DNA from 4 places in the Brevibacillus sp. FW301-21C12A genome. Region 4 is predicted to be linked to each of the others. Evidence: riboswitches for the same ligand, from Rfam matches in the RefSeq annotation. Region 4 holds a riboswitch; each other region holds the start of a gene.
What was found. A riboswitch is a leader RNA that binds a small molecule or an ion and turns the genes downstream of it on or off. The one in region 4 is predicted to bind cyclic di-GMP.
Positions count from the first base shown of each region.

Region 1 (7,808 bases), on a different contig from region 4:
AAGTGTTACGTCTGATTATAGCTAGGCACTTTGGGGGTGTCAACGAAAACAAAAAGATTTTACTATACTTTCGTCCGAACGAATGCTCAGTAGAAAATGCCGGAACGGCGCGGTTTTTGCGTGAAAGCGGATACATTTTCTTTCGGCTTGTCCCCTTTCTCGGGCAAGGAAACGGACCGGCAATGCCCGCCCTTCCCTTTTGTTCGTAAACTTGTTTTACAGATTGTCGCGAAGTCCCTCGATCAAAATTTGCGCCACCTCGGGACGGGTAAATTCCGGCGGCGGGGTCTGGCCGCTGCGCAAAAGCGCGCGCACTTTTGTCCCGGACAGCGTCAGATGCTCGCTTGCAGCGTGTGGGCACGTCTTGGCCGTCGCCATTCCTTGGCAGGCTGTGCAATAAAAGCTGTGCTCATAAAACAGCAACTGGATGCCCAGCTCCTCTGGCGCAAATGCAGAGAAGATGTGCTGCGCGTCGTATGTCCCGTAGTAATCGCCCACGCCCGCGTGATCGCGGCCTACGATGAAGTGCGTGCAGCCGTAGTTTTTGCGGACGAGCGCGTGGAATACCGCTTCTCTCGGACCTGCGTAGCGCATCGCCGCCGGGAAGGCCGCGAGCAGCACGCGCTCTTTCGGGTAGTAGTTTTCCAGCAGGGCGAGGTAGCTTTTCATCCGCACTTGCGCGGGGATGTCATCTGACTTGGTTTCCCCCATCAGCGGGTTGAGAAAAAGCCCGTCGACGATTTCCATTGCCGCCTTTTGGATATATTCGTGCGCCCGGTGGACGGGATTGCGCGTCTGGAAGCCGACGACGCTCTTCCAGCCGTTTTGGGAAAAAAGCTCTCTCGTCTCGCGCGGCGTCAAATAATATTCGGCAAACCGCTCGGGCTGCGGCCGCTTGAGCACATGCACCGGACCGCCCACGTACAGCCCCGGTTTTTCCATCAGCTTTTTCACTCCCGGATGCGCCCGGTCCGCTGTCCGAAACACTTGTCTTGCCTCCCGGGCTTTATCGGGCTGGTAGAGGCTTTGCACCTGGAGTATGGCGTAGTCTTCGCCATCTTCGCCGCGCAGCCATACCGCATCCCCCGGCTCGATGTCCGCGTGCTCGGCCGCATCGACTGCCAGCGTCACGGGCAGCGGCCAAACCGTCCCGTCTGCGAGCCGCATCCGCTCCACGACGGAATGGTAGTCGTCCTCGCAAAGAAAGCCTGTCAGCGGGGAAAAGGCGCCAATGGCGAGGCAGTCTATGTCAGACAACGTCCATTGATCGACCACGATTGCTTTTTTGCCAGCGGCTCTGGTTATCGCTTCCGGCTGACTTTCCAGCCGTTCAATCAGCGTCCCACCGTGTGGCGAGATCGTATGCATAGCGTGTCCTCCCTTTTGTTCCCTTACTTGTGCAGGCCGCATTCGGTCTTGTCAAAGCCGGCCCAGCGGCCCGCGCGCGGGTCCTGCCCTGACTGGACAGGCCGGGTGCAAACACTGCAGCCAATACTTGGATAATTGCGGTCGTGCAAAGGGTTGTAGGGGACATCGTTCGCGTGTATATATGCCCACACCTGGTCCATCGTCCAGTCCGCGAGCGGGTTGAACTTCACCAGCTTGAATTTATCGTCCCATTCCACTTTTTTCGCATTGGCGCGGGTAGGCGCCTGATCGCGGCGAATGCCGGTAATCCAGGCGTCGTAGCCGGACAGCACCCGTGTCAAAGGCTCTACTTTGCGGATTTGGCAGCACAGATTCGGGTCTGTCTCCCACAATTTGTCTCCGTGGCTCTTCTCCTGCTCAGCCAGAGTCATCTGGGGCAGCACCTGGATAAATTTCGTCTGGTACCGCTCCTCCAGCTTGTCGCGCGTCTCGTACGTCTCGGGAAAATGTTTGTTCGTATCGAGATAAAAAACAGGTATCGTCGGGGCCAGTTTGTGCAGCATGTCGATCAGCACGACATCCTCGGCACCGAAGCTTGAGGCGAGGACGAGGTTGCCTGCGAAGTGTTCCACCGCCAGAACAAGCACATCCTGCGGGGATTTGGCTTCCATCCGGTACGCCCACACTTGCAGCTCTTCGTCCGCCATCCTCTGGCGATTGTTCATCAGCGAAACTCCTTTCCTGCTAGGATTCCCCCACCATCATATGTCGGGAGGCAGGAAGTGGCGATTCGTCCTGCTGACAAAACTGCCGCGACGGCACCGAAAGAATCGAAAAGAGCGACCAGACCTGTAGCCCGATCGCTCCTCGCGGATTGCTCCCTCTTATTTTTTGTCAGAGTCACTGTTTGCTGCCGGGAAAATAAACGAACTGCCTGTCGGAATCGTGTTGAGATTCGCCTGGTCTACATTTTGTGCCGCCGGTGCTCCTGTGATGAAGACGACGGGTGCTACGTAGGCATCATCCTTTTCTTTGGCGAACGCTCCCGGAACGAACAGCGCCGAACAGATCACCGCAGTTGCACCCATCATTACCATCCACTTTTGTTTTTTCATCTCTACTCTCTCCTATCCAATGTTTTCCTTTGACGCTTTTTATTGTACGGCAGGGAGCCATCCTCTCGACACGGACGGGAGATTGTTTTTTGCTCCAACCTGAGACGGAGCCGCCTCTACGCCCGTTGTCCATTTTCTTTAAAAAAACGATGGCGTTTCCTTGCTGCCCTTGCGCTTTTCGGATGTTCATTCATAGGGGAGAGCCTCTCCGACAAGCAAAAAAAGCCGACCTTCCCCACCAGGAAAGATCGGCTTTGCTTTTTGCGTATGTGCTTACGCGTTCAGTTTGCCTTTTGCAACTGCTGCCAGTTCGTTGAACGCAGCTTTGTCGTTCACAGCCAGGTCAGCCAGCATTTTGCGGTTCACTTCGATGCCAGCCACTTTCAGGCCGTGCATCAGACGGCTGTAGGACAGACCGTTCAGGCGAGCTTGCGCGTTGATACGGGTGATCCACAGTTTGCGGAAGTCGCGTTTCTTTTGACGACGGTCGCGGTATGCATAAAGCAGGGATTTCATTACTTGCGCATTAGCGGATTTAAACAGGCGATGTTTGGAACCGAAGTATCCTTTCGCCAGCTTCAGGATTTTCTTATGACGACGGCGTGTAACAATGCCACCTTTTACTCTTGGCATACTAAACTCCTCCTGGTCTTTCCAGCATGGCGGCCTACTGCTAGGCGCTTAGGGAGCTCATGCTGCGTAATGTGTGTAATGATGCGAAAACTTACAGGTAAGTGAGCATTTGCTCCATGCGTTTTTGATCGCCTTTGGAAACGAGTGCAGCTTTGCGCAGGTGGCGCTTTTGCTTAGTCGTTTTGTTGGCGAACATGTGGTTACCAAATGCGCGGTCGCGCTTCAATTGGCCGCTTCCAGTCTTTTTGAAACGTTTTGCAGCAGCCTTGTTGGTTTTCATTTTAGGCATCTGAAAAGTCCTCCTGTCTAAACTACTATCTTACTTTTCCGCTTTCGGAGCCAGAATCATAATCATGCTGCGGCCCTCGATCTTCGGTTTACGCTCAGGCGTAGCGAGATCTTCACACTGAGCAGCTACACGCTCCATAACGCCAAGCCCGATTTCGGAGTGGGTGATTTCACGTCCACGGAAACGGATCGTACACTTCACCTTGTGGTGATCCTCCAAGAACTTGCGGACGTTGCGAAGCTTGGTTTGAAAATCGTGTTCTTCGATGTTAGAAGAAAAACGCACTTCTTTCAGCTCGATGATCTTCTGGTTTTTCCGTGCTTCTTTCTCCTTTTTCGCCTGCTCGTACTTGAACTTTCCGTAGTCCATGATACGGCATACAGGCGGTTTGGCTGTCGGAGCAACGTTTACCAGATCCAGTTCGGCTTCCTGGGCAATGCGCAACGCTTCCCTGAAGGGTACGACTCCCAATTGGCTCCCGTCAGCGCCGATCAAACGGACTTCACGGGCACGGATCGCTTCGTTGATTAACATTTGATCCTTGCTAATACTTGCCACCTCCGTCAATTTCGAGAAGGAACAAAAATGTGCGAACGCATCTGCGCCCGCACATATCTCACCTAAGCAATTTCATCAGATCCAAGGATCTTTGCATAAGAGTTACCTGTCAACAGTCGTGTCGGACGTCGACCCAGGTGAGAAGCTGGGCGCCTCTGCTTGTTCTCGAAGTATGAAGTGTTTATACACGCAACTTATAATACAAGGTAGAGTTGTCTTTGTCAAGGCTTATCGCTTTTTATCCTCCGATGTGGGACATTTCCACCTTCGGACGCTTTTGCAGCCCCGGCGTTTCGTCCAGCCGTTCTTCCGAATAGCGCTCGTCGCGCTTTTCCCAGATCGCGCGAATCTGCTCCTGGATTTCTTCGTCGCTTCGCCCGCTGCGCAGCGGCTCGCGCAAGTCATAGCCGGCGGAGGCGAACAGGCAGTTGTACATTTTCCCCTCTGCCGACAGCCGCGCCCGCGTACAGGTAGAGCAAAAGGCTTGTGTCACCGACGAGATCAGCCCAATCTCCTGATCGCTCCCCTCGTAGCGGTAGCGCGAAGCGACCTCGCCGAAGTAGTTCGCCTCGACCGGGACGAGCGGCATTTCTGCGTCGATCATCCGGACGATTTCGCTGGAAGGCACGACCTGATCGAGCTTCCAGCCGTTGCTGTTGCCTACGTCCATGAACTCAATGAAGCGCAGCGTATGGCCTTGCTCGCGGAAATAACGGGCCATCGGCAAAATGTCCTGGTCGTTGACACCGCGCTGGACGACCATGTTGATTTTCACCCCGAGTCCCGCTTCCGCCGCCGCGCGAATCCCGTCGAGCACGGCATCCACCGGATAGCCTCTGCCGTTTAACATGCCAAACCGCTCGTTGTCCAGGCTGTCGAGGCTGACGGTGACGCGATCAAGCCCGGCTTCCTTCAAAGCCTGGGCATGGCGGGCGAGCAGCGAGCCATTGGTCGTCATGGCGATATCGTGAACGTCCTCTATTTTTCGAATCATTCGTATTAATTCAGGCAAATCCCTGCGCACGAGCGGTTCTCCGCCCGTAATCCGGATTTTCCGCACGCCGAGCGCTGTGAATATTTGGGTCAAGCGGGTAATTTCTTCAAATGACAGCAGTTTGTGCTGCGGCAAAAATTCAAACTCCGGCCCGAAAATTTCAGCCGGCATACAGTACCGGCAACGAAAATTGCATTTGTCTGTCACGGAAATGCGCAGATCACGGAGAGGACGCTTTCGTGTGTCACGTACTTGCATCTGCTCTAGCACTGGTGGTCACCCTCCTTTTCCTGGCTGAGCCTGGCATGCCACTCTATCTCCAGTTTGTCTCGTATTGATGTCCAACATGCGATTCCGGCTTTTTATTAGCGTACCATATTCCGCCTGCGAACGGCTCCTGTTCCTGCACTTTTCGCTGTTGCAAAAGCGGTCGCAAGCCGATGAAAATCGGAAAAATGACCCGGTGCACGCCAATGTGCAAACCGTTTTTTTGACTATTCCCTTTTGTATAAACATAGGATAATATGACTATATATTATGCTCTATATATTCCCCTTCAATAAGGAAAGCGAAGATCAGCCGTTTGTATGTGGGCACTTGAATGGCTGGGAGCGAGTAGTGCAACCGACCCTATTTTCGTTGTAGGGTCGGTTTATTTTATCCCAGAACAAAGGCCTTGTCCACTGCTCAGAAACGGCAAGCTGCAGCAATGGCAATCGCCCCCTCTTTCTCAATTTTTGAGTAAATCAATAAAATGTAAAATTCGGAGGTCTGCATGCAATTTTTTGCAAAGAAAGCAAAGCCATGGAATGAGTATGTGAAAGCTTCCCACGCAACTGACATTACCGAAGTGGGCGAACGCGTGAAAGAGCGCCTGTCTTTTTTGGGCGTGGATCAGGATACATTGGCGCACGTCAAAGAGGCTGCTACCACGCTTTACCCCTTTAAAGCAGAGATCGTATCCAAGTTTTACCAGTCGATCACTAACGTTCCCCACCTCCAGAAGATCATCCTCGACAACTCCAGCCTGGAGCGGTTGAAAAAAACTTTGGAGGTCCACCTGGAGCAGTTTCTCACAGCAGAAGTCAACCATGAGTACGTGAAAACGAGAATTGTCATCGGGCAAGTTCACAGCCGCATTCATCTGACAGCCGATCATTTTATTTCTGCACACCATCTGCTGATTCAGATCATGACCACGATTTTGATGGAAAAATGGAGCAATCAGCCGCATCAGATGATGAAAATGGTCACCGCTGTGCAAAAATTGGCAGCATTCGATCAGCAACTGATTGTGGAAGTGTATATGGAAGAGACGTTCAAATCGTTTTTGTTCGGCATCTCCGGCATGCTCAACCATATGACCCAGCTCGACACGACGAAGCAGCTTATCTCGGGAATGGACGAGCAGATCGAGGAAAGCCACAGCGTCACCGCCGCAACGGAAGAAATGAGCGCCTCGATTCAGGAAGTCGCCAACCACGCGGTCAAAGTCGCAGAAGGGACAGACGAAGCGGTGCAATCCGCTGAACAGAGCAAACAGATCATCAATGCCGCTCTCGGCGACATCCGCCAGGTGGGCCACGTCTTTGTCGAGGTCATGAGCAGGGTAAACCAGCTCAATCAGGAGATTCATCAGACACAGGACGTCATCCGCATCATTCGGGAAATCGCCGAGCAGACCAACCTGCTCGCGCTGAACGCCAGTATCGAGGCCGCCCGGGCCGGAGAGCAAGGGCGCGGCTTTGCGGTCGTAGCCACTGAGGTGCGCAAGCTGGCCGAGCATACAAAAGAACAGATCAACCGGATCACAGACAACATGGAGTCGCTGCAACAAGTTTCGAAGCGAGTGACGGAGCAGATGGACAGCACGAGCAAGCTGGTGGAGCGCAGCGTCGGGGAAGCCCAGTTCGCCGATGTCGCCCTGAACAAGATTGTGTCCACCATGCAGGAAATCAGCCAATCCACCTCGCAAATTGCCGCCATGACCGAGGAACAGGCTTCTTCTGTCACGGATATCGCCCACCGCAACTCCACGATTTTTGACCTGAGCACACATTCGCAGCAAATCGCCAAAGACACCGCGCAAATCATTCTCGAACTGAGCCGGAAAATGGATGAGTACCGCAAGACGTTCTTTACGATCAATGTCAAATTGAGCTACAAAGACATCGTGCGCGTGGCCAAAACGGATCATTTGCTGTGGAAATGGAAAATTTACAACATGTTCCTTGGTTTGGAAAACCTGGTCGCCGCAGAAATGGCCTCGCACCATCACTGCCGACTGGGGACGTGGTACTACAGCGACTTGCCGCCGCTTGTGCGCAACAACCCGACATTCAAAAAGCTGGAGGAGCCGCACAAATTAGTACATTTTTACGCCAAGCAGGCAGTGGAAAAATACCAGGCCGAGGATCTCGCCGGCGCCCAGGAAGCGTACGAGCAGCTTCAACGGGCGTCCCATGAAGTCGTAACACTGCTTGCCCGTCTGGAAAATGAGCTGTAGCAGTTGTCGCCACCGTTTTCGCCAAAAACAAAAGGGCCGTTCCCACCGTTCGGGTGAGAACTGCCCTTTTTGCTTTACTTCATTTCGTTGATTTCGGCGCGGATTTTTTCCACGAACTCATCAACGGTCATGGCGCCTTCATCGCCTACTCCGCGTCTGCGTACAGACAGAGTGCCGTCTGTCACTTCTTTTTCCCCGATAACCAGCATGTACGGGATTTTTTGCACTTGCGCTTCACGGATTTTGTAGCCGATTTTTTCGTTGCGCGCATCCAGCTCTACGCGGATGCCAGCTTGTTGCAGCTTTTCTTTGACTTGCTCGGCGTACGGAATGTGCACCTCGCTG
Region 1 covers NZ_JBYTBG010000006.1:14,815-22,622, reverse strand. Annotated here, with positions in the region: gene sat (sulfate adenylyltransferase) at 217-1,368, opposite strand; gene AC3WQH_RS05850 (phosphoadenylyl-sulfate reductase) at 1,392-2,093, opposite strand; gene AC3WQH_RS05845 (hypothetical protein) at 2,253-2,483, opposite strand; gene rplT (50S ribosomal protein L20) at 2,757-3,116, opposite strand; gene rpmI (50S ribosomal protein L35) at 3,208-3,405, opposite strand; gene infC (translation initiation factor IF-3) at 3,436-3,939, opposite strand; gene moaA (GTP 3',8-cyclase MoaA) at 4,202-5,215, opposite strand; cyclic di-GMP riboswitch class II at 5,513-5,596, shown strand; gene AC3WQH_RS05820 (methyl-accepting chemotaxis protein) at 5,733-7,463, shown strand; gene thrS (threonine--tRNA ligase) at 7,538-7,808, opposite strand, start outside.
Region 1: another riboswitch for cyclic di-GMP. It lies ahead of AC3WQH_RS05820 (methyl-accepting chemotaxis protein); the one in region 4 lies ahead of AC3WQH_RS07190 (GNAT family N-acetyltransferase).

Region 2 (7,808 bases), on a different contig from region 4:
AGCGCATGGGGAGCGCGCGAACGTTGGTGTTGCTGCGGAAGGTGATCGTTTCCTTGGACAAGTCCTGCATCATTTCATAGCGGAGCGCGTAGCGCAGTTCGTCGTGTACCATGAAGTAATCTTCTGTTTTCCGCTCTTTGCCTCGCTCCAGTCCAACGACTGTCAGCCCCTGCCTCGTCAGCTCCGAGGCGATAATCCCTCCGCCCCAGCCTACACCCACGATGACGACATCCACTTTGGGCAATTTTTTGGCCATGTTGTTTCACCCCGTGTTGTCAGTGTTGATGATCCCGCAAACTCAAGGGCTCCATCTTCACGAATTTGTCTTGCTCGATCACCTGTGTATAGGTCATCTGATTACCTGGGTAATTTTTTAATCTCCAGCCATCCATATTTTTATTGCCGCCGTACAGCGGGTCAGCGTAGATCCCTTCGATTGTGCTGGCGCGCAGCATTTTGAAGAAAGCGCTGGCCGAGATCGTGGTCAGCTTCACCTCGTCTGTCTCAAACGCCTTCAGCACGGCGTCCTGCTGCTCAGGCGTGATCTCGTAAAAGCGTTTGCCATGTGTAGACTGGCTGTAGTTGTTCAGCTCCTGAATTCCGATGTCGAATATTTCCCGCCGCTTCAGCCTGCCCTGATAGCCCTGGGTCACTTCCCCCGGATAAAACGGACCTTGCATGTATTCGCGCGAGTTGAACCCCCAATCGCCCGCCAACTGGTGGTCGATGAAGTAAGCCGCGCCCAACGCTTTTGCCCCCGGGCCTAGCTCGTCTTCGGGGAAAATTCGCTCGCATGCGGCGTCCACTACCTTGAACTGCTCCGGACTGAAATACATCAGCGCCTGATTATAATCGGCAGCAGGAGCCGGTGTCGCTCCCGGTTGCGGTGGTGCTTCCGGCTTGCGGAGCAGGCTTCCTGCCACTCCCCCGACAACCAGACCACCGAGCACCAGACCAGTGTTTTTCAAAAAGTGCCGACGCGACACTGGCTCCTCATGCCTGTTGTTTGATTCTGCCAAATCTACCACCTCCAGTTCTCTCTTCCCTTGGTTTGCGCATTTTTTCGACAGGCTAAACGCATTTCCCGGAAATTTTCCCAACATGCTCCACACATAGTTTCCAGAGGCAAACAAAGGATATGGTTACCTATATAGCAACAGTTGGAGGGATTACGATGAAACGCTTAGGAACATGGGTGGGCAGCACCGGATTGGGCATCGCGCTTCTGCTTTCGGCCTGCAACAACCAGGCTGCGCCGCAAGAACCGGCCCGGACACATACCGTACATCCGGACAGAGCGGGCGAGACGGTCATTCCCAGCGTAGACCGCGACAAAAAGCTGACAACCAACTCTCACGGCACGACTTTCAGCGGAATGGGCAACGGCGTGTACAGCTCCATCGGCAGCTCGCATCTGCACAGCGGCGGCCCCTCGACCAAGCTGGAAGCACAGCTCGGCGCAGCCGGAGTTCACGGCATCCAGGCATTGATCGTCGGCGATGCTATTTTTCTTGCGCCGACGACCGCCAACCAGGCTTCGATCAATTCGATGGACCCGATGCAGTCCCACCTGCTGAGCAGCTATGCGGGCAGCAGCAGCAGAGGCAACGATACGGCGAACGGCATCGCAGGGGCGAAGGCGAGAACCAACACGACAGGCGTGCTGGGCACCAGCGATCGGAACGCTTTGTTTACGCAAGCGCGCACCGTCGTAGAGCGCCTGTACGGCACCGATGCGAAAGTCTGGACGGTCAACTCGAAAAAAGGGATCGACTCGCTGGAAAAAGTGAAAAAACATTTGCGAGACAACAACCGGGACAAAAAAATGGCGGACGAGCTGGACAGGCTCTTCCGCGAGGCGAAGCGATAGACAGACCGGCAAGCGCTGACCGGCCAGTTCATGAGAAAACATGGCTGCGTCAAGCCATTGGTCAAGACAAAAAGGGACAAGCAGCGCGCGCTTGTCCCTTTCCCTTTAGCTATGCAAAAATTCATCGATGGCCTTCACCGTCTCCTGTGGATGAGTCACCATCAGCAAATGAAGCGAATCCGGTATCGTCCTCACTTTTGCCTGCGGTACGGCATGCTGATAACGGACAGCGGCTTCCCGGCAAAAGGTCCGCTGCGCTTCATCAGGCAGCTTCGTTTCATCGGCGAGCAGCAACAGCACAGGGGCATCCGCTCTGCCTGTTACGCTGTATTCCAGCTCCCCTCCCGCGATCGGGATGCGGCTTGTCCGCACTACACTCGCTCCGGTTCCCCTCTTCATTTTGCCCGCGCTCCTTTCATCCCCGCTTTCGTCTGTGAAGCTGCTACTCATCGAATTTCACCAGCTCCAGCCTGGCTCCCTTGATTTTGACCAAATAAAACAAATAAACAAGGCCGACAAACGTCCACAACAGTCCGAGCATCATCGACTTGATATCAAGACTGATCCATAAAAACGCGATAAAAGCGGTCCCGATCAGCGGCGCCAGCAGATAGCCCCACCAATCGGCCATGCGCCTTTCCTGCTTGAGCCTGAGATAGTAGGCGATGACACTCAGGTTGACAAAGCTGAAGGCGATCAGCGCCCCGAAGTTGATGAACGACGTCGCGGTCAACAGGTCCAGGTAGAGCGCGGACAGCATCAGCGTCCCGACCAAAAGGACGTTGAGCAAAGGCGTTTTCAGCTTCGGATGCACATAGCCAAACCATTTTCGCGGCAAATAGCCGTCCCGCCCCATCGCGTACAAAAGCCGCGTGACGCTGGTCACCGACACAAGCCCGGAGGCGAGCGTAGAAGACAGCGCTGCCGCCAAAAACAGTAGCTGAAACACGGAGCCGCCGATAAACAGCGCGATTTCCGCGGAGGCCGCTTCGGGGTCAGACAATACAGAAACATCAGGAAACAACGATTGCATAAAGTACGAAGCGGTAATGAACAGCGCTCCCCCTGCCAGCGCGACCAGCAAAATCCCCCGGGGAATCGTCTTTTTGGCCTCGACCGTTTCCTCGGTCAGCGTGGTCACGGCATCGAAGCCCAAAAAGGAAAAGCAAAGAATCGAGGCGCCCGACAGTAACGCGACTACGGACAGATCGGGCGAGAAGAACGGCTGGATGTTGAATACGTGCCCAAGCCCCTCTCCCTGAACCAGACTGCGAATGGACAACCCCGCGAACAAAATGACAAAGGCGATTTGAAACAGCACGAGAAACGAGTTGACAGAAGCCGTCACGGTGACCCGGAACACATTCAATAATGTAATCAGTGCGATAAATCCGATAATCCACCACCTGGTCGGCACCTCGGGGAAGACGGACGATAAATACACCCCTGTCAGCAGGGCGTTAATCATGGGCAAAAACAAATAATCGAGCAGCGACGCCCATCCGACCAAAAATCCCGCATACGGATGGATCGTTTGCTGCGTGTACGTGTACGCGGTCCCTGCCGACGGGAACGCGCGGACCATTTTCCCGTAGCTCGCGGCGGTAAACAGGATGGCGAGCAGCGTCACTGCGTAGGCAGCAGGAACGTGTCCACCGGTTTCCTCGGCTACAATGCCAAAAGTGTCAAAGACGGCCATCGGAGCCATGTACCCCAGGCCAATTACGACGATATGCCACAGCTTCAAGCTGCGTGTAAGCTCTGCTCCCCCATTCACTGCCTGTCCTCCTTCTCTGGTGCAACACGAATAATTATACACGCGAATGAGAAAAGTTCCACGCCTTGCCTGATGAAAAAACGCTGTTGCACACGGTTTTCCCATGCCGCAACAGCGTTTTTGTGTTTGTCACAGCCTGCGCCTGTACTACGCTTTTGGCAGTTCGAACGAGCTTTTCAGCGAAACGATCCGGTTAAAGACCAGCTTGTCCGGCGTCGTATGCTTCGGATCGACGTTGAAGTATCCGTGGCGGAAAAACTGGTATTTGTCCTGCGCCTTCGTGTCTTTCATGTTCGGCTCGACGAATCCGTTCAACACTTCCAGCGAGTTCGGGTTGATGTTGTCCAGGAAGCTTCCTTCCGTGTCCTCATCGTCGAGAATCAGCGGCTCGTACAAACGGAACTCGGCAGGTACTGCCTGGCTCGCATCTACCCAGTGGATGGTCCCTTTTACCTTGCGTCCTGTAAACCCGCTTCCGCTCTTCGTCTCCGGGTCGTAGGTGCAGTGCAGCTCGATGACATTGCCATCCGCGTCCTTCACCACGTCGTTGCATTTGATGAAGTAGGCGTGCTTGAGACGGACTTCATTTCCCGGGAACAGGCGGAAATACTTGCTTGGCGGGTTTTCCATGAAGTCGTCCTGCTCGATGTAGATTTCGCGGGAGAACGGAATTTGACGATTGCCCATCTCCGGATTTTCCGGGTTGATTTCCGCTTCGAGCATCTCGACCTGGCCTTCCGGATAGTTCGTGATGACGACTTTCAGCGGATTCAAAACAGCCATCGTGCGCGGTGCTTTCAGCTTCAAGTCCTCGCGGATGAAATGCTCCAGCATTTTCGCGTCGACTGTACTATTGCTGCGCGCTACCCCGACTTCACGGGCAAACGTGCGAATCGCTTCCGGCGTAAAGCCGCGACGGCGGAAGCCTGCAATGGTCGGCATGCGCGGATCGTCCCAGCCATCGACGACGTTTTCGTCTACGAGCTGTTTCAGCTTGCGCTTGCTCATGACCGTGTTGGTCAGGTTCAGGCGGGCAAACTCGTACTGGCGCGGAACGTGCTCCATCTCGCACTCGCTGATGACCCAGTCGTACAGCGGACGATGGTCTTCAAATTCGAGCGAGCAGAGCGAGTGGGTCACGCCTTCAATCGCATCCTCCAGCGGGTGCGCGTAGTCGTACATCGGGTAAATGCACCATTTGTCTCCCGTGTTGTGGTGGGTCGTATGGGAAATGCGGTACAAAACCGGATCGCGCATGTTGATGTTCGGGGAGGACATGTCGATTTTGGCACGCAGCACTTTTTCCCCGTCCTTGAACTCTCCGTTGCGCATGCGCTCGAACAGGTCGAGGTTTTCCTCCACAGAACGGTTGCGGTACGGACTGTCTACGCCCGGCTCCGTCAACGTTCCGCGCAGCTTGCGCATCTCTTCGGCAGACAGATCGTCCACGTAGGCTTTGCCTTTTTGAATCAACAGCACCGCACGCTTGTACATCTCTTCAAAGTAATCCGATGCAAAAAACAGCCCGTCCCATTCAAAGCCAAGCCATTTGACGTCTGTTTTGATCGCTTCCACGTACTCAGTGTCTTCTTTCACCGGATTGGTATCGTCAAAACGGAGGTGAGCCTTGCCATTAAATTCGCTTGCCAGTTCAAAATTCAGGCAGATGGCTTTTGCATGTCCAATATGAAGATACCCGTTCGGCTCCGGCGGAAAGCGGGTAATGACTTCCTTGACCTTGCCTGCTTGCAGGTCGTCAATCACGATATTGCGGATAAAATTGGATGACGCTACCTTGTTTTCCAATGAAATCAACCTTTCACTTCACCTTTACATTCCATAATACTGATTCTCTTCCCAGAGTTCAACAAAATCGGGCCGTTGTCCGGCCCGCTGCGTCTACCACTCCTGCTCTTTTGGCCATCGCGATTGCGGCTGGCAGTACAGCGAAATGATCGAGTCGAGCGACCGCTGCTGTTCGGTAATGCCGCGAATGGTTTGCAAATGCTTAGGTCTTACGAGGTGGAGCAGCGGCTGTTCAACCTGATTGAACCGCTCGAAGGCGGCGGCTGCGATCTCATCCCATTGGCGATAGTAGCGCAGCAAGTCGTCAGGCATCACCCTTGAACGGCTCGTGCCCGGCTCCGGCAAACAGTCAAACGGTTCATCCAGGTTCAGCGTTCCGTAATCATCGGTCAGTTCCTCGCCCGGCAAAATGTCCCGCGCCGCCAGTTCCAGATCGTACATCGTCGCCACACAGGTCGCATGGAAGCTGTGGTTGACAAACCGGGCCTTATCCCAGCACAAGATGTATTTGCCGAACTGATTTTTGAACGAATATTTTTGCACGTCCTGTTTTCTTAATGGATCCAGTTTTTCCACAAATGCCGGGTCTAATACCTGATCGAGATCATCCTGGACCCAGACAATCGTGCCTTTGGGAATGAGCTTTGTCGCAAACACACCGTACCCGATCTCGTCGTTGATATAGCGAAGCTCTGTATCGGGATGCATCATGGTCGTTGTTTCACTCCTTGGCAAATGTGCCTTTTTATCATCATAAGCAGTTCGGCCAACAGAGGTGTGTGAATGTCGGTGAAAAACGCGTATTTCCCTGATGCTTCCTTTTTTCTAGATAAAAAGAAATTTCCTTATTTACCCCAATCGACAAATCGTCTATATTATTGACAAACAGGTTTAGGAAATTTTACCTGCAACATTTGCATTAATTTTTCATTGATATCGAAACGGCAAACCCGGGGAAATCCGGCGACGCAAAGCTAGAGGGGCTACCTCCGCACGAGCGGGCATGCCAGCCAGCTACCGAAATATTGATGTAGGACAAGACCAATGATCCTATATCATTGGTCTTTTTTTGCGCACTCATTGTCTGTTTTTGTCCATTTTTGTAGGTATGAGGAATTTTCTGTCTGTCCCGGTCAAGGAGGTGAGGCTGCGAAAAGCTGTCGGATTGTTGGAACCTTTTCACCAAAATACAAGGAGGCTTCATGAGATGTCACTTTGGAAAAAACTTTCTGCCGTCGCATTGACCGCCGCTATCGGCCTGACAACATTCGCTCCGGTCCAAGCTGCCAATCGTCCAACATCAATGTCGCCAAATGCCATGGTCACAACACCTCACTATCTGGCTACAGCCGCAGCCCTGAAAACGTTGGAAGACGGCGGAAACGCAGTAGACGCCGCGATTACCGCCGCCTCTACCCTCGCCGTCGTCTATCCGCACTACACGACCATTGGCGGGGATAACTTCTGGCTCATTTACAACGCCAAAACAAAAGAGCTGAAAGCATTGAACGGCAGCGGACGAGCTGGCGAAAAGGCAACCATCGAATACTACAAAAGCAAAGGCTACGACAAAATTCCTTCCCGCGGCTATGAGTCTGCCAACACGGTTCCCGGCGTTGTTTCCGGCTGGTGGGAAGCCTACAACTACGCGCACAAAAGCATGGGCAACAGCAAGCTGCCTTGGCACAAGCTGCTGGAGCCTGCGATCGGGTACGCCGAAAACGGCTATCCCGTCTCGCCCAACCAGGTTTACTGGACCAAGTACGCAACAGACCCGACTGACAACGAGCTGAAAAATCTCCAGCGCTTCGAGGGCTTCCGCAAAACGTTCCTGAAGCCGAACGGAGAGCCGTATGCCGCAGGCGAAATTCTCAAGCAAAAGGACCTTGCCAAAACGTTGCGAATCATTGCCCAAAAAGGCGCCGACGGATTTTACAAAGGCGAAGTCGCGCAAAAAATCGTCGCCGACCTGCAAAAAAACGGCGGGCTGCTCACGCTGAAAGACTTCGAGAAGCATACCTCCACCTGGGCGGAGCCGATTACGGTAGACTATCGCGGCTACAAGGCGTACAACGTGCCGCCCAACTCCCAGGGCATGGCCTCGCTCTCGATTTTGAACGTGCTGAACAACTTTGACCTCAAGAGCATGGGCGAAGGTACGCCGGATTACTACCACACGATCGTCGAAGCGACCAAACAAGCTTTTGCCGACCGTGACAAATGGCTGACTGACCCGGCATTCGTGGATATTCCTGTGGACGAGCTGTTGTCCAAGCAGCACGGAAAAGAACTGGCAGCGCGCATTGACATGAAGCAAGCGGCAAAAGCGGTCGAGCCGCTCGATCCAAAAGGCGA
Region 2 covers NZ_JBYTBG010000005.1:34,120-41,927, reverse strand. Annotated here, with positions in the region: gene AC3WQH_RS05130 (GMC family oxidoreductase) at 1-256, opposite strand, end outside; gene AC3WQH_RS05125 (gluconate 2-dehydrogenase subunit 3 family protein) at 276-1,019, opposite strand; gene AC3WQH_RS05120 (hypothetical protein) at 1,175-1,870, shown strand; gene AC3WQH_RS05115 (alpha/beta fold hydrolase) at 1,976-2,269, opposite strand; gene AC3WQH_RS05110 (APC family permease) at 2,313-3,647, opposite strand; gene AC3WQH_RS05105 (glutamine--tRNA ligase/YqeY domain fusion protein) at 3,795-5,462, opposite strand; gene AC3WQH_RS05100 (SET domain-containing protein) at 5,547-6,164, opposite strand; cyclic di-GMP riboswitch class I at 6,387-6,475, shown strand; gene ggt (gamma-glutamyltransferase) at 6,661-7,808, shown strand, end outside.
Region 2: another riboswitch for cyclic di-GMP. It lies ahead of ggt (gamma-glutamyltransferase); the one in region 4 lies ahead of AC3WQH_RS07190 (GNAT family N-acetyltransferase).

Region 3 (7,808 bases), on a different contig from region 4:
GGGACAAACTTCCCGCAGACGTTCAGCAACTGATTGCGGAAGAAGCGAAAAAAGCCGGGCAGTTCGAGCGTGAGCTGATGATTAAGATGGAGGAAGAAGCGATTGCCAACCTCAAGGCAAAAGGGGTTGTCGTGACAGAGGACGTCGACAAGCAGGCTTTCCGCGAGGCCATGAAGCCTGTGTACGACAAGTTTTCCGACCAGTTTGGCAAAGAGCTGGTGGATGAAATCGTCAACACGAAATAAACGGCAAAAGGGAGAGGGGCCAGGCGGCTTTTCTCCCCCCTTTTCCGCGAAAGGAGAAACTGTGTGAGCAATCTCATATCCAAACTAAACAGCGCTCTGCGTCTCGTCATTATTGCCTTGCTGGCCGTTATGGTCGTCGCCGTCTTCCTGCAAGTCCTTTTCCGCTTTTTCCTTGACCAGCCGCTGGCCTGGACAGAGGAGCTGGCGCGCTATCTTTTGATCTGGATTACTTTTCTCGGCTCCGCTTATGCCATGGCGATCAAGGCCCATATCGGTACCGAATACATCCAAAAGCATTTGTCGCCATTCATGAATAAGGTCGTGTTGATCGTGGCGGCTCTGTGCAGCCTTTTCTTTTTTCTCGTGATGGTTCAGCAAGGCTATCTGCTGTCTGCCAGAAGCATGGTTCAAAAATCACCCACCCTGCTCATTCCCATGGGCTATGTCTACATGGTGATACCTATCAGCGGTGTTCTGCTCATCATGAACGTGATTCATGTGACATGGAAAGACATTACCGGGAAGGAGTGAGCCATCGTGGGCACGATATTGTTTTTGACGCTGCTTGTGCTTTTAATCATTAACGTCCCGATTGCGGTTGCGTTGGGGCTGTCGGTAGTCGTGGCCTTTATAGTCGAAGGAAATATTCCGCTTTTGGTCGTCATTCAAAAAATGTTTAACGGAACTGATTCGTTCCCGCTCATGGCGATTCCGTTTTTTCTGCTGGCGGGCAAGCTGATGGAAACGGGCGGGATCTCGGCAAGGCTGATTCGCTTTGCCAATACGATCGTCGGCAATTTGCCCGGCGGACTGGCTATCGTGGCGGTTCTCGGGTGCACCTTTTTCGCCGCGATCTCGGGCTCGTCGGCTGCGACGACGGCTGCTGTAGGGGGCATTCTGATTCCGCACATGGTTAAAAAAGGGTACGATGTGCGCTTTTCCTCGGCGCTGCACGCAGCAGGCGGAACGATTGGCGTCATGATTCCTCCCAGCGTGCCGATGGTGCTGTACGGAGTGGCAGCGAGCACGTCGATTAACGATCTGTTCATCGCGGGCATCGGCCCGGGCATTCTTGTCGCGATCTCGCTCATCATCTACGCGTACTGGGTCAGCAAAAAGCAGGGCTGGGGCGGCGGAGAAAAGCATTCGGCAAAAGAAATCTGGCAGGCGTTCAAAGATGCGATTTTGGCGATTCTCATGCCAGTCATTATTCTGGGCGGGATTTACGGCGGCGTCTTTACATCGACGGAAGCTGCGGTCGTGGCGGTCGTGTACGGGCTTGTCGTCGGCCTGTTCGTTTACCGGGAGATCAAGTGGCGGGACCTGGGCGAAATTTTCAACAGCGCAGCCAGCATGACGGCTGTCATCATGCTGATTATTGCGACCGCCAACGCGTTCGGGTTTTTGATGACGAGAGAAAACATTCCCCAGGAGATCGCGCAGTTCATGCTGGGGATTACGGATAGCACGATCATTACGCTGTTGATTATCAATATACTGCTCCTGATTCTCGGTACGTTCATGGAGACGGCAGTGACCATCATTCTCCTGACCCCGATTCTGTTGCCGATCATTCACACACTGGGGATTGATCCCGTCCTGTTCGGCGTTATCATGGTCGTCAACTCGGCCATTGGCATGTTGACTCCTCCGGTCGGAATTAATCTGTTGGTAGCGGGAAATATTGCCAAGCTGTCGAATACAGAAATTGAGAAGGCAGCCATTCCGTTTCTGATCCTGTTGTGTGTAGATTTGATGCTGATTACGTACATTCCGGAAATCAGCCTGTTTCTCGTCAATCTGAGCAAGTAGCGAAGGAGAGAGTATGCGTGGACTATCAACAGCAATTAGTGAGTCTGCTAGGAGAAGACAGGGTGACGACCAACCCGACCGTTCTTGTGCACCACAGCCATGACGAATCGTATCACACGCCGCATTTGCCGGACGTAGTCGTGTTTCCGCAGACGGCGGCAGAGGTCAGCGCAATCCTGAAGCTGGCCAATGAAAAGCGGATTGCGGTGACGCCGTTTGGACTGGGGACCAGCCTGGAAGGGCACGCGATTCCGTACGCGGGTGGCATCAGCATGGACTTTTCGCTGATGAACCAGGTGCTGGAGGTGCGGCCGCAAGATTTTCTCGTGCGGGTGCAGCCAGGCGTGACGCGCACCCAGCTAAATCGCGAGCTGAAAAAGCACGGCTTGTTTTTTTCCGTGGACCCTGGGGCTGACGCGACGCTGGGCGGCATGGCGGCCACCAATGCGAGCGGAACGACCTCGGTACGCTACGGAGTGATGCGCGATCAGGTTCGCGATCTGGAAGTGGTGCTGGCCGATGGCCGTATCATCCATACGGGCAGCATGACAGCCAAGTCTTCGTCCGGGTATCACCTGACCGGAATGTTCGTCGGCTCGGAAGGGACATTGGGCGTGTTCACCGAGCTGACGCTGCGCGTGTACGGGATTCCGGAGGTGACGATGGCAGCGCGGGCCAGCTTCCCGACAGTTCAGGACGCGGTAGATACTGTCGTCGATATTCTCGGAGCCGGGATTCAGGTGGCGCGGATCGAACTGGTTGACGAGCGCTCCATTCGCCAGGTGAATTTGTACAAAGAGACGAGCTACCCGGAAAACCCGACGCTTTTTATCGAGTTTCACGGCAGCGAGCAGAGCTTGGCGCACGACATCGAGTTTGCCCAGACGATCGCGACCGAGCATGGCTGCACGCAGTTTTTGTTCGAGACCGATTCCAAGGCGCGGGCTGTGCTCTGGGATGCCCGCCACAATCTGGCCTACGCCTTCGTGCATAAGTCGCCAGGGAAAAAGATGATGGTGACAGACGTATGCGTGCCGTTTTCCGAACTGGCCGGAGCAGTGGTCGACGCCCGACAGGCTATTGACCGCTCGGGTCTGGACGGAGCCGTACTAGGGCATGTGGGCGACGGAAACTACCACGCGATTGTGATGATAGACGTCCATGATCCCGAGGAAATGGCGCGCGCCGAGGCGCTGAATGCGCATCTGGTAGAGTACGCGCTCGGCAGAGGCGGGACGTGCACCGGAGAGCACGGCGTCGGAGTCGGCAAGGTCAAATACCAGCGCAAGGAGCACGGAGCGGCGCTGGACGTGATGCGGTCGATGAAGCAAGTCCTCGATCCGAACGGCATTTTGAACCCGGGAAAAATATTCGACAAATAATGACAGCCTGCATTCTGAATGCGCAACAGAATGCAGGTTTTCTTTTTGCGAAAAGTGGAGCGCCGGAAAGGAGAACAAACTGCAATGTGGAATGTAGAAGATTGGTAAATAAACATTTCGCAAGGCAGGGAGGCAGGTATGAAGTCGATTGTTGAGATTGCCAAGGCAGCAGGTATCGATGAACAGGATCTGGAGCTTTACGGAAAGTATAAGGCAAAAATCTCTGATGAGCTGTGGGATAAAATAAAAGACCGACCTGATGGCAAGCTGATTCTCGTTACCGCGATGAATCCCAATCCGGCAGGAGCAGGCAAGACACTGACCACGATTGGTTTGTCGCAGTCGCTCAATCTGCTTGGAAAAAGGACGATTGCAGCGCTCCGCGAGCCATCCCTTGGCCCGTGCATGGGGATAAAAGGAGGGGCTACCGGAAGCGGCAAGGCGCAAATCCTCCCTGCGGATGAAATCAATCTGCATTTTACTGGCGACATTCACGCCATTACCGCGGCGCACAATTTGCTTGCGGCGATGATCGACAACCATATTTTCCACGGCAATCCGCGGGGCATCAATCCGAAAAAAATCGTCTGGAAACGGGCGATGGACATGAACGACCGCGCGCTCAGAAATATCGTGGTCGGGCTGGGAGACGGCAACGGCATGACGCGCGAAGACGGCTTCATGATTACGACCGCATCGGAAATCATGGCGATTTTGTGCCTGAGCGAGAACCTCGCCGACTTGCGCGAGCGGCTGAACCACATCATCATCGGCTACGATTTTGAAGACAAGCCAGTCCGGGCGGAAGAAATCAATGCGGTCGAGGCGATGTGCGTACTGCTCAAGGAAGCGATCAAGCCAAACCTCGTGCAAACGATTGAGGGCACGCCAGTCATCGTCCACGGCGGTCCGTTTGCGAATATCGCGCACGGATGCAGCAGCGTGATCGGCACGAAGACAGCCTTGAAGCTGGCCGACTACGTCGTAACGGAAGCGGGCTTCGGCGCTGACCTGGGCGCGGAGAAGTTTTTTGACATCAAGTGCAGAAAAGCCGGGCTGACGCCATCGGCAGCAGTCGTGGTCATTACCGTGAGTTCCTTGAAGTACAACGCCGGAATCAAAGTGCCGGATTTGGCCGAAGAAAACCTCGCCGCATTGGAAAAAGGCTTCGCCAACGTGCGTCGCCATCTGGAAAACTTGCAGAAGTTCGGCGTGCCGGCGGTTGTAGCGATCAACCATTTTGCCACTGATACACAAGCGGAGATCGACGCAGTCATGGCGCTGTGCCAGGAGGCAGGTGCCGAGGCGGCGCTGTCCAAGGCGTGGGCAGAAGGCGGAGAAGGCGCAATCGAACTGGCGGAAAAAGTGACGCGCGCGGCAGAGCGCCCTGGGCAATTCCGCTTTTTGTACGAAGAAGACCTCGGCGTGAAGGAAAAGATTGAGACGGTGGTCAAAGAAATTTACCGCGGCTCCGGGGTAGTCTTTTCGCCGCTGGCGACAAAAACGATCCAGAAGGTAGAGGAAATGGGGCTGTCCCATCTGCCTGTGTGCATGGCGAAGACGCCGTACTCCTTTACAGATCGGGCCGATCAGCTTGGCGCCCCTGTCGGTTTTACCATTCAGGTGAGCGAAGTGCGGATTTCGGCAGGAGCAGGCTTCATCGTCGCCTTGACCGGAAGCCTGGTGACGATGCCGGGACTCCCGAAGAAACCTGCGGCCGAATCGCTGTATGTGGATGAGCACGGCCACGTGGAAGGGCTGAGCTAAACGAAGAAGTCAAAAGTGGACGACAGGCTGACACCAACAACTAGGTGTCAGCCTTTTTGCGATTTTTTCGCAATTATTTCGTAGAAAGTAGTTTACTTGTCAAACAATTTGGGTAAAGATTTTGTGTGGAAAAAAATCCAATCCATTATTTTAAAGTTAACCCACATTTTTCCGATGTTGTGCTATAGTATTTTTATACAGATAAAACGACAAAAAATGACAAAGGCAAACCTGTTGAAAGGCAGGGACGCAAAGCCACGGGTCTAAGGCAAGCAGAGCGCATCTTCTGCTGCTACGATAGCCGGGTTGCCATGCCGTACACGTAAGAAGGCTGTCCGGGTGGCAGTCTTTTTTGTTGCCAAAAAAAGATAGGAGGTACAGCGTGAGATGGAATCCAGTTTGAAGAAAAAGCTAATCGTCGTCATGTGCCTGCTCTTGATTGTCAGCTTGGGTACGGTCTGCGGTGCCAGCTACTACAGCTCGTCGCAGTTGCTGTCGTCCAGCCTGGACAAAGAAGCGGAACTTACGGCCAGCAATCTTTCCATCAGAATCGACAGCTTTTTCCAAGAAAAAATCGGAATTGTTGAAACGATCGGAGAGATGATTTCCGCCGACAACAATTTCGACCATGACTTGAAGCTGATTCAGGAGGCGCAGAAGAAAAACCCCGAGTTTGAGACGTTTTTCTTTTCCTATGACCTGAGCGGCAAAAAAGTCATCAACTTCAAGGGCGAGGAGACGAACCCGTCTGATCGTCCGCATTTTCAGGAGGCAGGACGAGGCGAGGGGAAAATCATCGTTTCCGAGCCGGTCGTGTCGCAGCGGACAGGCAACTACATCGTGACGATCATCGTTCCGCTGATGAAGGACAATCGTCAATACGGCTATGTCGGTTCGACCATTCCGATCAACGAGATTCAGAAGACGGTTTCCGAGGAGAAGTTCGGACATAGTGGCTATGCCTTTTTGGTGAGCAAAAAAGGAACGTATATTTGGCATCCGAACAGCGAAGTCATTTTGAAGCAGTCGGTGCTCGACAGCAATATTCCTGAGTTGAAAACCGCCTTTGAAGCAACGGCACAAGGCGGTCGCGGAATCATTCAATACGAAGAGGGACAAGCGGCGCAATTCGCCTCCTACGCTTCGACCAGATTGAACTGGGGAGTGTTCATCACTGCTCCGGCCAAAGACCTGCACGCTCCGGTCAACGAACTGTCGATCAAGCTACTGGCTATTTCCTTGGTCGTTCTGGCGGTGGGCATCGTCTTCGTGTACTGGCTGTCGGTTCGTTTGGTTCGACCGATCCAGCGTCTGAACCAGGCCGTCAATGTCGTCGCCCAGGGCAATCTCACAGAGACGGTCACGGTGGCCGGAAAAGATGAGATCGCAGTGCTTTCCCGCGACTTCAACCAGACCGTCTCGCACTTGAAAGGCTTGATCGAAGGCGTGTCGCAATCGTCGGAGCAGGTGCTGCGCTTTACGCATGAAGTGTCGGCAGGAATTGAACACGCGACCGAAAACGTAAACCGGATCGGGACGTCAATCAACCAGATTGCCAGCGGGGCCGAGGCACAGGCTACCAGCTCCAAGGACGTCGCCTTGTCCATGAATGACATGGCGGCGGGGATTGTGAAAATTGCAGAGACATCCGCGCATGTGTCCGAAGCGGCGCGCGAGGCATCGGATCAGGCCGAGCAAGGCGCAGCAGTCGTCGAGCAGGCCGTCCGGCAAATGGGCAGCATCGGAGAGGGCACGACCAGAGCGGCTGAAGCCATTGAGCGCTTGAACAGCCGATCCAAGGAGATCGAAGGGATTCTCGATACGATCAGCCAGTTAACCTCGCAAATCAACCTGCTTGCGCTCAACGCGTCGATTGAGGCAGCGCGGGCTGGCGAGCACGGCCGCGGCTTTGCCGTCGTGGCGGGAGAAGTGAAAAATCTGGCGCATCAATCCGAGGAGTCGGCTGCGAAAATCGCGGCGCTGATCGGGGAAATCCAGCAGGATACCCGCCACGCGGTAGAAGTGATGAACACCGGCAATCGCGAGGCGCAGGAAGGCATTTCGATGATCGAAGAGGTGCGGGATATTTTCGCGCATATTTTGGAATCGTCGCGCAATGTTGCCGCCCATATTTTGGAGGTGTCGGCGGCATCGGAGGAAATGTCTGCAGGCTCTGAGCAGGTGAGCGCCTCGGTCGACGAAATGTACAACATTGCCAAGCTTGCCTCGGAAGACGCGCAGAAGGTCGTGGAGGCCACGGCCGAACAGTTGCAAGCCATTCAGGACATTGCCCGTTCGGTCGAGCAGTTGAACACGGTCACGGAGGAGTTGCAGCAGGGCGTAGGCAAGTTCACCTTGTAAGACCTTGTAAGGCTAAAGCCCGTCCCTGGTTAAAGGGGGGATGCCATGTAAGGGATGAGACAGCTCGAAACAGCAGATGGGCATGAGACAGACTGATCGACAATCGGGAGGAGAAGAAACTAATGAAAAAGTGGACAAAAAGAATGATGGCGAGCGCACTCGCTGCAACGATGCTGATGACTGGAACCGGAGCGTTTGCTGCTACTACAGGCGCGCAAACCGGGCAGACCGCAGCAGTGGA
Region 3 covers NZ_JBYTBG010000011.1:31,101-38,908, reverse strand. Annotated here, with positions in the region: gene AC3WQH_RS09525 (TRAP transporter substrate-binding protein) at 1-245, shown strand, start outside; gene AC3WQH_RS09520 (TRAP transporter small permease) at 309-776, shown strand; gene AC3WQH_RS09515 (TRAP transporter large permease) at 783-2,057, shown strand; gene AC3WQH_RS09510 (FAD-binding oxidoreductase) at 2,075-3,439, shown strand; gene AC3WQH_RS09505 (formate--tetrahydrofolate ligase) at 3,554-5,206, shown strand; cyclic di-GMP riboswitch class I at 5,421-5,520, shown strand; gene AC3WQH_RS09500 (methyl-accepting chemotaxis protein) at 5,594-7,567, shown strand; gene AC3WQH_RS09495 (transporter substrate-binding domain-containing protein) at 7,690-7,808, shown strand, end outside.
Region 3: another riboswitch for cyclic di-GMP. It lies ahead of AC3WQH_RS09500 (methyl-accepting chemotaxis protein); the one in region 4 lies ahead of AC3WQH_RS07190 (GNAT family N-acetyltransferase).

Region 4 (7,808 bases):
GGCAATCGCCACGCGCTGCTTTTGGCCGCCTGACAGCTTGGCGGGATAGACGTTTGCCTTGTCTGATAGCCCGACCTTCTCCAGCAACTCCCCGCTTCGCGCGCGAATGACGTTTTCCGGCTCCCCCTTGACCACCTGCGGCGCAATCTCCAGATTTTCGCGCACGGTCAGATGCGGAAACAAGTTGAAGTGCTGGAACACCATCCCCATCTTCCCCGTGATCCGCTTGATCTGCTGGCTGGAGCTGTAGACGCCGTCTTTCACCAGAAAGTCATCCGCGACACGGATGCTCCCGCCATTTACCTGCTCCAGATAGACCAGGCTGCGCAGCATCGTGCTTTTTCCCGAACCGGACGGGCCAATCACTGCGACCACATCGTTCTTTTGAATCTCAAACGAGACATCTTTCAAAACTTCCAGCTCGCCAAACGATTTTTTCAGATTGCTTACTTGAATGATCGCCATTTCACGCCAGTCCTTTATTCGAATTTAAATCTTTTTTCCAGCCATTTAAAGAACAGAGTCAACAAGAGGGTCATCAGCAAATAGATGACGCCCGCGATAAAAAAGGGAACGATCGTAAAGTCCCGGTTCACAGCCGTTTGCGCGTAATGCAACAGCTCAGGCACTGCGACCGCATAGAGCAGCGCCGTATCCTTCACAAGCGTGATCGATTCGTTCGACACGGCGGGCAGCGCTACGCGAAACATTTGCGGCAAAATGATTTTGGTCGTCGTCTGCCATTTGCTAAAGCCGAGCACTTGTGCCGCCTCGTACTGGCCTTTGTCGATGGACAACAGCCCGCCCCGGAAAATTTCCGCAAAGTAGGCCGCGTAGTTCAACACAAAGCCTACGCAGGCAGCGACAAAGCGATCCATCACCAAATATTCGCCAATACCGGGCAATAGCGGCAGCCCGAAGCAAATAAACAGCAGTTGCAAAAGCAGCGGTGTCCCGCGCATCACGTACACGTACGTGTGTGCCAGCCACGCCAGCGGCTTTACGCTGCTTTTTGCCATTAACGTAATGAGAAAGCCCAACGGGATCGAGAGCACGATGGCGATCAAAAACAGCAGGATCGTCATCTGCGCTCCTTCCAGCATCGGTTTTGTAATCGAAAGGATGTAGTCTGCGCTCATATTTCATGCTCCTATGTGGATTAGGCAGGCTTTGGCTTTCCTGGCAGGAGCCTGACCTTGTTTTTTCGTCGTGACATAAGCGTGGCTTCGCCCATCTTCCTGGCGAAGCCATCGTTTCTTTCATTATTTCAATACGCGATCCTCGCCAAACCATTTTTCCGAGATTTTCGCGGCGGTTCCATCTTGATTGAGCGCGTCGAGCGCCTTTTGCAGCTCGTTCAGCAGCGCTTCGTTGCCTTTTTTCACCCCTACGCCGTACTCTTCAGGAGACAACGATTCGTCCAACAATTTGAACGTTCCCTGATCTTTGGTCATGTAGTAATCCGCCACGACCTGGTCGATGACCACGGCATCGACGCGGCCGATTTTCAGGTCGCTCAAAGCCAGTACGTTGTCCGGGAACTCCGTGATCGTCTTCACCTGGTTTTTCAGCTCGCTTGCATTCAGAGCGTCAGCGGCAGAGGACAGCTTTTGCAGCCCGACAACTTTGCCAGACAAATCCGCGAGCTTCGTCATATCGGAATTGGCCAGCGTCACGACGACCTGCGCGTTTTTCAAGTACGGTTTCGTGAACAGCACTTTTTGTTTGCGCTCATCCGTAATCGTGTATCCGTTCCAGATCAGATCAATCCGGCCGCTGTTCAATTCAGATTCTTTGGAACCCCAGTCGATAGGCTGAAACTCGACCTGCTTGCCCATCTTTTCGCCAGCGGCGCGAGCGTAGTCGATATCGAAGCCGACCAGCTCGTTTTTCTCATCGCGGAAGCCCATTGGCGCAAATTTGTCGTCGATTCCGATAATCAGTTTATTGGCGTCAGCGCCTGTTTTCTCGCTGGAGCAGCCCACTACCAGTGAAAAGACAGCTCCGAAAAGCAGTGACAGCAAAGCAAATTTTTTCATCGTGATTCTCCCCCTAGTTCGGCTAGTCTCTATTTGTTTTTACTCTGATAAAGTGGTAATACGTTAACAAGGTATCATGATAGCACATCATCCAAAAAGAGTCGAGACTTTAGCAAAGAAAAGCGCACAGGAAAAGCATTCCTAAACAAAAAACGCCGGATTCCCCAGCGTTTTGCCTGTTCGCGCGCGAGACGGGCTTGCAGGCGCTTTCGTCCTGCAGCCGATCAGCAGATGCACGTCTTTCTTTTTTGGCCGATCTTGCCGCGCTCTTCGATTTTTTTGATAGACTCCGTCGCCAACGGGACCTTGCACGCCGTCTGGCCTACATCCACCTGGACTTTTCCGATCGCTTCCGCTGTCTGCACCGCTTCCGCATGCAGTTCCGTGACAGACGCGCCAACCGCGATGACAAACTGGTTCATGACATAGCGTACCCGGTTTCTTTCCTGATGGATCGTCTGCTTCACCCGCGCAAGCAAGGCGCTGATTTCCGCCAGGTCGAGCTGCTCGTCAGGCGTGATCGACAAGTAGTTGGCGTACGTGCTCCAGCCGCAAGCTGCAATCATCTCCTCCTCCGCTTCGATCCACTCCCGTGCCAGCTCCAGGGCGAACGAGCTTTCGGCGGCAACACCCGCAACCGTGTACTCGGCCAGCATGTACCAGTACGCCTGCCTGACCCAGCTTTGCAGTTGTTCCTTCGTCACCGTCTGCGGGTCGATCGCCAGGCCCGCCAAATACATCGCGTCGTGATTGCCCGTCTCGTACAACGCTTGCACCAGCTTTTGATCGCGCTTGACTGCCTTCACCAGCTTTTTCATGTCGCCGATTCGCACGCCAAAAAACGGCTCCCTGGCGCCATGGCGCATGAACGTCTTCTTCGTCTGCTCCGTGCCCAACGCTTCCAACTGTTGCATGACTTCTTCCACGGTCATTCGCGTCCGCCTCCCTTTTTTCCTAGTTTACCCATTTCCCGGCTGCTTTCTCCCTGCTACAAGAGCGGGAAAAGGTAGCGCAAGATCATGATCGAAACCATCCCGACGACAACCGTGCCCAGCAGGCTGCGGGTCACGATCGCAACCAGAAACGTCGGAATCGCCGCCAATAGTTCGACATTGGCTAGTAGCGACAACTTTCCCTCCTGCAAAAACAGCTCCTGCCCGACCAGTGCAGCCATGACCGCGATCGGCACGTAATGCAGCCAGCGGACGCCCCACGCGGGAAGCTCCATGCGCGACAGCACCATCAAGGGCAGCACCCGCGGCAAAAACGTGACCAGCGCACTGCCTACAATAATGAGGAAGATATCCCATCTCACTTCCATCTTTCGATCACCATCCCGATTGTCGATGCGCACAGCGTAGCTACGATGACGCCAAGGTTGCCCGGATACAAGACAGACACGCCTACAGCAATGACGACTGCGCTGATGGCGACGACGATATCGAGCCGGATTTGCTTGCGGCTCATCATCGCCAGCACCAGCAAGCCGATAAACATCGCCGGCAGAGCGAAATCAAGGCCCAACTGCTCGGGATTGGCGATCCACTGTCCGAAATAGGCTCCCGCCAAATTGGCCGCAATCCAGTTCAGGTAAGCCGTCACATTCAAACCGTGCATCCATTTTTCGTCGATCTGCTTGCGCTTCGCCGCCTCGTTGATCGCAACCCCGAACGTCTCGTCTGTCAGAAGCGAACCGACGAGCATGTTCCGAAACGCCGTCAGATGGCGGAAGTAGGGCGACAGAGCCGCGCTTAGCAAAATATGCCGCAAATTCACAAACAAAATCGTAATGATAATTCCCATCGCCGAGCTTCCTGCGGCAATCATGCCCGCAGCAATAAACTGCGCCGAGCCTGCGTACAGCAAAATGCTCATCAAGGCAATTTCCATGATGCTCAGCCCAGCGGTCTTTTCCAGCACACCTGCCGCAAACCCGATGCTCAAATACCCGAGCAAGGTTGGAATGCAATCCTTGACCCCCTGCATGAAGCTTCCCTGCTCACCCGCGTTCGACAATGCTTCTACTTGCAGTTGTTCTCGCCCCACTGCTTCTCCCTCACTCTCTCTTTATTTCACTCCGGCTTGCGCGCTTGCCTCCTGCTTCGCTCCGCTTACTTGAATCTCTTCCCGGTGACCACCTGGTACAAGTCCGGCTTGCTGCGCCAGAGCGCTTCGACCTTATCCGGGCCGAGCACCTTTGTCACTTCCGCAAACATAATATCGTGGCGAATGTACTCGACAGCGACCAGAACGAGCGCCGGATCCTTCGTCTTGACCGCCCAGGCAGCCGTATTTGGCGTGAAGTTGGCGATCAGCACTTCCTCCAGATCACGCGCGACGATTGTAAGATGCCCGCCCATCCGTTCCTCGGCCACATCAGGCGCCATATAGTCATGGTGATACGTCGTCCCTACGCGCGTCTCTTGCTGTCCAAACAAAACGGTAAAGACGGAAATCCCTTCTTCGGTTCGTCTGTCCACCGCCTCCTGGATAAAAGGCACCTGAGGCTCCCAGATCGACAGCCACACTTCCTCGCCAGCCTGCTCGATCATTTGCCTCATTTCCATGAGCACCAGCTCGTCACCGCTAATTCGCCGAATGACGTCGATCTCTTGCTCGGACTCTAAGGCCGACAAGTTTTTTTCCAAATAGTCGAAGGACGCTTCGAACTGCCCGCGCAGCCTGCGGACCAGCTCTCTTGCTGGCAGCGGCGCATACGTGACAGGCTCGGAAGGCACGGTGTAAACAGCCCCTTTGTCAACGAGCTTGCCCACGACTTCGTAAATCATGGAGCGCGGCACGCCAGAGCGTTTGCTGATTTCGTATCCGGTGATCGGAGAGTGCTTGAGCAGACTGATGTAAGCCTTGCACTCGTACTGGGAAAATCCGAGCTTTTGCAATTCCTTGTATATGTCTTCCATCCCGACCTCTTAGTAGTTAGTTTTATACTCACTATAGGTTCAGGTTCGTTCCTTTGTCAATGTGCTTTTCCCGGCACAAGCGAAAATAAAAAAAACCCTCCGTGAACGAGGGCCTTTTTGGCAAGCAAGCAGCCTAAGCGAGATCGCGCACTTTAATGTAAGAAACGTTTCTTACATTAATCACGATGTCATCGTATTGCAGCCACCCATCCTTTTGGTTGGCGACCATTTGGATGATTTCTTCCGGCTCGGTTGTCTCGATCTTAACCAGCTCGCCACCGGAAAAGTGAAACTCAATCGTTTTGGCCTGACTCATTTTCGCATCCCTCCTGTTCTTTCTAGTTATCGGACGGATGGTAAATTTTTGTTACGCATCAGGCGCGAGTAGCTGAGTCGGCCATTGGCAAAAGTCCCGGCACAACCTGACTATGTTCCTATCTTTTCTCTGTTTTTCCTCGCATCTTTCTCTGTCCAAACTACCAATTTGGAGCCGACTATTTATGAACAATCGGTTACTTTACCCTACCAAAACTTGACAAGTTTGTTTCTCTTGGATTATATTTTGCATAATTCGACACTTCTATACATTTTTCGCAAATGAATGACAAAGGCAAAGTCATCGAAAGGTGGCGACGCAAAACCACGGGTCTAAAGTCTTTGACCATGACAGCCGGGTTGCCATACATCATGAGCATAGCAGGAAGATGATGGTGACTTTGGGCTGTTTCCGCATGGGGAATGGCCTTTTTTATGCTCACATGGAAGAAAGGAGGCGCCATTTTATCGATCAACACTAGACTTGTACATGAAAAAACAAAGAGAGAGAAAAATGGAGTGGAGTATTATGTACAAACTGGTTGATTCAGCACAATCTTTGGCACTTTTCCATCAAATCAAGGAAAGTGTCTGGACCTCAATGGGCTTCGAGATGGAATACGCCAAAGATGGTTCCGACGTCTATCTTTTGTTGTCGGATGAGGACGAACCAGGCGGGACTTTTGAATTTACACCACATGAAAAATCTTCTGCTTATCTGCAAAATTTGTTTCAGGATGTTTTGACGAGCGATATGAAAGTTGTCGAAGTGGACAGTTTCGCTGTCTTGCCCAAGTTCCGCGGAAAGCTGGGACGATGGGGAGTTGCCCTCATGATCGATTATGCAGAAAAACACGGATATACGCATGCAGTCGGTTTGGCAGATCCGGCTTTTTTTCAGTTGATTAACCGTAAATACAACGTCAGAGCGACGCAAGTGAAAGAGATGGTCTTCTACAAAGGGGCGAATGCCATTCCGACCGTCTTCCACCTGCAAGAAGCCTATTTGAACAAGGACAAGCCCGAATTTGCCTGGTATCAAGAGCTTTGCAAACAAATAAAAGTTGAGGTTAGCTGACATGGAACTCTTACAAAGAAGAAATAACTGGGTGGTCATTGTTTTTGCGAGCATCATTACCATCGTCCAGATCGTGAACCTCATCATGGGGGTTCCGTTCTCCTTCGTTTTAACCGTGCTGGGGATTTTGTACGGGGTGCTCGCACCTTTTGCCTACCTTTCCAACCGGCCAGCCTGGCGGGACAAGATGGCTCCCTTCATGAAGTTTTTCAACTTCGCTGTCATCGGCATTTTCATGTTCGTCATCGTGGGACTCGATCCTTGGCTGGTCAACATCATGACGATCATGTTCTTCGTCGCGGTCATGGGCATTTATCAGGACAAACTGATTAACATCTTGACCATCATCGCAGCCATGGGGATCGTCACCTACTATTTCCTGACGAACGGCGAAGCGATTTTCTACACGTCCGATCCTGTTCATTTGATGTACTACTTGCTGGCCTTCTGCTTCGTATCGGCGACAAGCATGATGCACGCAGTTTTCAACAACAAGCTGCAGCGGGAAAGCGAGGAGCAAAAGCAGCAAGCGATCGCCTCCAAAGAGTCGCTGCAGCGCATTTTGGACCAGATCAACGAATCGCTCAACTCCGTCCAGGAATATCAGGAGAATTTGAACAAGGTTACAGATGGCGTCAACGTCCGCGCGGTGGAGACAGTGGCTGCCCTTCAGGAGATCATGCGCTCCTTCTCGATCCAGACCGACAACACCAACGAGTTGCGCCGCGAGATGGGCACGACCAACCTCCAGGTAGAGGACATGACCCGCTCCGTGACCGAAATGCACGAATACGTAGAATCGACCAAAGAAGCGACCAATGAAAGCGGCAAGCGCATCAGCAACATCGGCAACGACTTCGAGCGCTTTATCAAGGACATTCAAGGCACGAACAAGCTGATCCAAGAGCTGAACAAAGAAACGGAATCCATTGAAAAAATCATCCAAACGATTTCGGAAATTTCGGCACAGACCAACCTGCTGGCGCTCAATGCGACCATCGAGGCTTCCCGTGCAGGCGAGCATGGTCGCGGCTTTGCCGTCGTAGCGGACGAGGTGCGCAAGCTGGCCGAATCTTCCAAGCTGTCCTCCGAATCAATCTCTACCTTGTTGATGACGATTCGCGAAAAAATGAAGCTCGTCTCCGACATGATCTCCGAGTCCCAACTGTCGTTTGAGAAAAACAGCGAAGGGATCATGGAGGTTCAGGAAATGTTTACGAACGTGGACAACTACATGCACAACTTCGCCGAGAAAACGAAAAATCTGCAAGAGTTCATCGTCCACGTCCACAGCATGATTCAGGAAGTCAACGCCAAAGTCGAGGTCAACGCAGACATCACCGACAAAAACAAGGAAAGCCTCGAAGAAGTCCTCGTGCTCGTCTCCGAGCAAAAAGAGGAAATCGTCAAAGTATCCGGTGGCTTCGAAAAGATCGAGCAACAAATTCGCGGTTT
Region 4 covers NZ_JBYTBG010000007.1:104,012-111,819, forward strand. Annotated here, with positions in the region: gene AC3WQH_RS07150 (amino acid ABC transporter ATP-binding protein) at 1-465, opposite strand, end outside; gene AC3WQH_RS07155 (amino acid ABC transporter permease) at 480-1,139, opposite strand; gene AC3WQH_RS07160 (amino acid ABC transporter substrate-binding protein) at 1,263-2,039, opposite strand; gene AC3WQH_RS07165 (DNA alkylation repair protein) at 2,264-2,971, opposite strand; gene AC3WQH_RS07170 (AzlD domain-containing protein) at 3,028-3,360, opposite strand; gene AC3WQH_RS07175 (AzlC family ABC transporter permease) at 3,351-4,025, opposite strand; gene AC3WQH_RS07180 (TrmB family transcriptional regulator) at 4,151-4,960, opposite strand; gene AC3WQH_RS07185 (hypothetical protein) at 5,094-5,276, opposite strand; cyclic di-GMP riboswitch class I at 5,560-5,643, shown strand; gene AC3WQH_RS07190 (GNAT family N-acetyltransferase) at 5,805-6,353, shown strand; gene AC3WQH_RS07195 (methyl-accepting chemotaxis protein) at 6,355-7,808, shown strand, end outside.